2 regions of the Sporosarcina sp. FA15 genome follow, and region 1 is predicted to be linked to the other one. Evidence: riboswitches for the same ligand, from Rfam matches in the RefSeq annotation. Region 1 holds a riboswitch; the other holds the start of a gene.
What was found. A riboswitch is a leader RNA that binds a small molecule or an ion and turns the genes downstream of it on or off. The one in region 1 is predicted to bind lysine.
Positions count from the first base shown of each region.

Region 2: it holds a riboswitch for lysine, as region 1 does, so the genes downstream of both, dapA (4-hydroxy-tetrahydrodipicolinate synthase) here and ACP8HG_RS02975 (aspartate kinase) in region 1, are expected to answer to the same signal.

Region 1 covers NZ_CP188818.1:612,929-616,121, forward strand. Annotated here, with positions in the region: gene uvrC (excinuclease ABC subunit UvrC) at 1-1,180, shown strand, start outside; lysine riboswitch at 1,230-1,409, shown strand; gene ACP8HG_RS02975 (aspartate kinase) at 1,501-2,718, shown strand.
Region 2 covers NZ_CP188818.1:4,231,600-4,234,792, forward strand. Annotated here, with positions in the region: gene ACP8HG_RS20100 (DUF4256 domain-containing protein) at 105-671, shown strand; gene dapA (4-hydroxy-tetrahydrodipicolinate synthase) at 777-1,661, opposite strand; lysine riboswitch at 1,784-1,961, opposite strand; gene ACP8HG_RS20110 (M48 family metallopeptidase) at 2,559-3,193, shown strand, end outside.

The sequences.
Region 1 (3,193 bases):
AATGGCTGCAGCTGCGGAGAATTTGGAGTTTGAGCGCGCGAAAGAATACCGCGATCAGATTGTTAATATTGAAGCGATTATGGAAAAACAGGCGATGACGATGAGTGATTTCACTGATCGTGATGTCTTCGGATTTGCTGTGGACAATGGATGGATGTGTGTTCAAGTCTTTTTCGTCCGTCAGGGAAAGCTAATTGAACGGGATGTATCGCTATTCCCGGTTTATCAAGAACCGGAAGAAGAACTGCTAACGTTCATCGGACAATTTTACGGTAAGTCCCAACATTTAATCCCGAAAGAAATCTTGTTGCCTCAGGGAATGGATAGTGAAATCGTCCGTCAACTTCTAGATGTCAATGTCTTCATTCCGCAGCGCGGTAAAAAGAAAGATCTCGTCCATCTAGCCATCAAGAATGCCGAGATATCATTGAAAGAAAAGTTCCAACTTATTGAACGACAAGAACTTCGTACAATTGGCGCATGTGAAGAACTTGGCAAGGCGATGAATATCACCATACCGTACCGTATTGAGGCATTTGATAATTCACATATGTACGGTTCAGATGCCGTCTCTGCAATGGTGTCATTCCTTGATGGGAAACCGAACCGTAAAGACTACCGAAAGTATAAGACGAAGACTGCAGCTGCACACGATGACTACGCGGCGATGCGTGAGGTTGTAAGGCGGCGTTATATCCGTGTGCTAAAGGATGATTTGCCATTACCTGACCTAATCGTTATAGATGGTGGTAAAGGTCATATGGAAGCGGCCAGGGAAATCATTGAAGATGAGTTGAACTTGTCGATTCCAATTGCTGGACTTGCGAAGGACGATAAACACCAGACGGCGCAACTTCTCTATGGCAATCCGATTGAAATGATCCCGCTAAAGAGAACGAGTGAAGCGTTTTACTTGTTACAGCGAATTCAAGACGAGGTGCACAGGTTTGCAATTACTTTCCACAGGCAACGGCGCGAAACTAATTCATTGACATCAGCGCTCGATGGATTACCAGGCGTCGGACCGAAACGGAAAACATTATTACTTAAACACTTTGAATCTATGAAAAAGATTCGTGAAGCATCCGTTGAAGAGCTGCAACAAGCGGGCTTGCCGAAGGTGGTTGCGGAATCAGTGGAAACGTATTTCCGTGAAGAGGCATTGCGAGAAGAGAAGTAATGTGATAGAGTGAACGCACTGAGTTTTTTCACTAAAAAATTGCATATGTAGTGAAGATAGAGGTGCGGATACCAATAGTAAATCTCCGGAAGGCGGCAGCCTGATGAACGGGATTGAAAGGAGTATTCGCCGAAGCGGACCAATCGGCTGTCACGATTGTCCTGCTGGATTTCCATTGAATAAATGGAAGTCTGTCAGGTATAAAAATACCTGGAGAGCTATCTGAACGGGGCGGCTCTTCGGCGAGCGCTCCAATCGGACCGGCTCTCATACTTATGAGGGCCGTTTTTGCGTTCAGGGGGAAATTGGAGGGAATAATTATGGAACGAATTGTAATGAAATTTGGTGGCACATCAGTTGCGAACCCCGAGAGGATTGCACGCGCTGCAAAGCTTGTACAAGGTGAAGTAAGTCGGGGGAATCAAGTTGCGGTTATCGTCTCTGCAATGGGGAAAACAACGGATGATCTTCTAAAGCTCGCCGTGGAAGTTAATCCGAAAGCGGGCCGCCGCGAACTTGATATGCTACTTGCGACAGGTGAGCAAGTAACAGCATCCCTTTTAGCGATGGCAATTGCGGCACAAGGTTTGGAGGCTCGCTCATATACAGGGTGGCAAGCGGGTGTAACGACAGAGTCAGTTCACGGCAATGCGCGAATCGAGCAAGTCCATGCAGATAAGGTTGTATCGACGCTTGAATCGGGTGCTGTTGCAGTGATTACCGGCTTTCAAGGTGCTGACAGCTCAGGTGAGTTGACAACACTTGGTCGCGGGGGATCTGATACAAGTGCTGTGGCGATTGCGATTGCAATAGATGCAGCTATCTGTGATATTTACACAGATGTTGAAGGGGTATTTACGACAGATCCAAGATTAATTGGACAAGCGAAGAAACTTGAGGAAATATCATATGATGAAATGCTTGAAATCGCCAATTTAGGAGCAGGAGTACTTCACCCAAGAGCGGTTGAGTTTGCCAAGAACCATCAAATGCCGCTTCGGGTCAGACCTGCACATATGGAAGGTGAAGGAACGATTATCAAGGAGGAAATTGATTTGGAAAACAATTTAATTGTTCGGGGCATCGCCTTTGAAAGAGATATCATTCGGATTACAGTTATGTATGACGTTCCATACAATAGCTCGCTTGCGAATATATTCACTGCACTTGCGGATCACCATGTTAACGTCGATATTATCGTCCAGACAATTATGGAAGGCGTACAGCCGTCTGTGTCATTTTCCATTAAGAAAGAGGATTTTGCAGAAGCTATTAATGTTTTGGAGACGGAAAAAGAAGCTCTTGGTTACAACAGAGCCGACTTTGAAGTGGGTCTTGCGAAAGTTTCAATCGTTGGAAGTGGAATGGTATCCAACCCAGGAGTCGCTGCTCAAATGTTTGAGATACTCCGTAGTGCTTCAGTTCCTGTGAAAATGGTTAGTACGTCTGAAATCAAGGTATCCGTTGTCATTCCAGAATCCGATATGGAAATAGCGGTAGCGGCGCTTCATAAACAATTCGGGTTAGACAACGACTGAAATAATTTTTTTGTCTATTGGTTAACCATTTTATTGCAAGTGCCTGAAGACAAAGGGCACTCTATCACTTTTAATAAAGCCTTCCTTGCAAATTTTAGCTAAGACTATACAAGTTACAGTGCAATTCCATATAGAAAGTGACACTTCCTTAAAATCAAAAAGGGAATGCTATATAGATGGATTCAGCAGCCAAAATTCCATCTTTGGCTGCTCTATTATGGATTGGAAAGTGCTTATTCATTCGTTCCCAAAAACCCCTCATGCGATTAACGAGAAAACTGCGAGAGGTGCAACCCAACGGTAACTATACATAGGGTGTTTCATCATGAAAATAAGCAGTAATTTACTGGTTATTTTTAGTTATATATGTTGACATAAAGAAACCTCTGAACAACGCACGGCGCATGGAGATGCCTTCGCTGGAGATCATATAGAATCAATAGTTCAACATATATAGATTAGTTGTATGAAAAAG
Region 2 (3,193 bases), 1.0 Mb from region 1:
AGGAGAAAAATGAAAAATTTTCTCCTCCGTTTTTATTTAAGGTAGCTCGTAATAAAAATTAAGAGTATTCTATACATAATAAAAAAATAGGGGAGGAAACTAGTATGACAAAGAGAAACAAGGAGTTGTCACTAGAACAACGTGAAGAATTACTCGAAATATTGAAAGCTCGTTTTGAGAAAAACATGAATCGCCATAAAGAACTTGAATGGAGTAAAGTCCAAGCGAAGTTGGAAGCGAATACTGAAAAACTATGGTCGCTTAATGAGTTGGAAATAACCGGTGGTGAACCGGATGTTGTTGGTCATGATAAAAAGTCGGGCGAATATATTTTTTATGACTGTTCAATAGAAAGCCCTAAAGGCCGTAGAAGTGTTTGTTACGACCTAGAAGCGTTGGAGTCAAGAAAAAAGCATAAACCAGAAAATAATGCTCTTGATATGGCTTCCGACATGGGCATTGAGCTTTTAACGGAAGAACAATACCGGGAGTTGCAGGAACTTGGAAAGTTCGATATGAAAACATCGAGTTGGGTGCAAACACCTGCCAATATTAGAAAACTCGGAGGGGCTATCTTTTGTGATTGGCGCTACGACACTGTCTTTGTGTATCACAATGGAGCAGAATCCTACTATGCTGCCAGGGGGTTCCGTGGCTCGCTGAGGGTCTAAATTTTGCACCCACTAAGCTTATAGACGATGAGATAGAGTGAGGGGTGCCAGGTTCTTATTGATTTGTGAATTGTTTTAGAACCTGGTACCTGTCACAATGGTTTATTAAAAAATTACTTTTTCATGGATATTTAGTGCTTGTTGTAGTGAACTTAGTTGTTCATCGTTTAAAGGAATCATAGGTAAGCGGACACCACCGACAGGGATTCCTTTTAAATTCAAAGCTGCTTTTACAGGTGATGGATTTGGAGCAGCAAAAAGTGCTTTCATTATAGGTAGTAGTCTACGATGATCCTTAGCGGCCTCTTGAATATTGCCGCTTTTGAAATGTTCAACCATCGTTTGCATTTCATTTCCTATAACATGGGATGCTACAGAAATAACACCTGTTCCACCAATTGATAACACTGGAATTGTTAAACCATCATCACCGCTATACAATGAAAAATCTTCAGGTGTATGAGTAATAATTTCGACCATCGCATCTAAATCACCGCTTGCCTCTTTAATAGAAACGATATTAGGTATTTTTGAAAGGCGAATGACTGTTTCAGCAGATATGTTGACAACACTGCGTCCGGGAACATTATAAAGTATAATCGGTAAAGATGTGACCTCCGAAATTGTCTTAAAGTGTTGATATAATCCTTCTTGAGATGGGTTGTTATAGTATGGCGCAACGAGCATAATACCATCGACACCTACATCTTCTGCAAGTATTGTTAGTTCAATTGATCCTTTTGTGTTGTTCGAGCCTGTACCAGCAATCACCGGAACTCTGCCATTCACAACGTCCACTGTAAACTTGAATAATTTGACCTTTTCTTCTTCTGTTAACGTCGGAGACTCTCCTGTTGTACCAGATACCACTAAGCCATCTGTTCCATTAGCAATTAAATAATTAATTAAGTTTTTTGTAGCTTGAAAATCAATTTCACCATTTTCATCAAAAGGAGTCACCATAGCAGTTAATACTTGTCCGAAATTCATTATTTCTCCACATCCTATAATTTATTTTAAAAAAATAGAGGAAGAAGGGCAGTTAGTGAATGAACGCAAAAAAGCAACAACAAGGGCTCGTTGTTGCAGTAGAAATAATAAATTATTTCTTTGCATAAGATAGCCCTCCATATAGTTTCCTATATGACAATTCTGTGTTTATTCAACACAGAACCAGCTTCAAGAAAATGAGATTCTCTCCACTTCGGCAAATTCCCCTTTCCACAAATGTCACAGGATCTCATCATCCTCCACGTGTGTACTGATGGTCTTTGCGCCTCTATCCTTACTTCAAAATTTTTGAAATAAGTGAATTTCTAATTAGACAAACCTTACCTCTATTCTAACGCAATTGCAAGGGAAAGGTGCCGAGTTCTAGAAAGGTTCTGAATTTAATGGGGACTTGATATTCTTTTAAATGTTATTTCGTCTGTTGATGACCCATTTATTTGAATAAAGTACTAGTGAGAAGGGCTTGATGACCTTCATTTTCACTGGACTATTTCCGGCACTCTTGCACGTTGTATAATGTGCTTCTTGCTTACTTTTAAGAAAGACTATGCATCTAATCATGTGATGCCTAATAGAAAGTGACACTTCTTTACTATTAAAATAGAGAAAATCATAAAGAAAGTTTCAGCCGCCAAAATTATATCTTTGGCGGATTATATTCAGATAAGAAGTCCCACTATTCTTTCGTCCCAAAAAGCAGTTGTACATGTAGCGCCTGTATTACTCTACGGAGCGTTTGTTGCCAGAATGGTTAATACACACTAAGATGAATGTATCAGGAAGTGAATCGATGGATTGTGGCTAAGAATAGAAAGACAATAGTGGATCAGTTAATAAACAAGGGTTGAGAATAAATGTATAAAGGTGATGCTTGTTATGAAGGTTGAAATTGAAAATGAAATTATAGAATTTAATGTTCAGTATGGAAATAGGAAGAAGCTAGCCATTCAGATAGATTCGTTTGGTTTCATAACTGTTAAAGCTCCAAATGACACAAGTAAAGAAATGATTGTCAGTGCCATTGAGAGCAAAGGGAAAAGGATACTAGAGAAAATACATGAAATTGAAGTAGCTCGAGAAGCCCCTAAGGCAAGAGAGTATCACGCTCAAGGGAAGTTTTTATACCTTGGGAAAGACCGTTTTCTTCATGAGTTAATAGATAGTAGTGAGTTAAATGAAGAGGTACTTAAAAGAAATCTCAAGAAGTTCTATATCGCCAGCTGTAGGACGATTATAGAAGAACGGATAAAAATATATCAAAAACAACTAAAAGTAAAGCCTAAAATCATCGAAATAGTAGAGTCTAGAGCCAAGTGGGGTAGTTGTAGTTCGGATAAAAAGCTAACTTTTAATTATCGTCTAGCTATGGCTCCGGTTGAAGTCATCGATTATGTGATAATCCATGAACTTTGTCATATACTTCATATGAATCATGATCGCTCATTTTGGAGACGTGTCGGAAGTATTATGCCGGATTATAAAGAGAAGGAAGAGTATTTGGCGAGGCATGG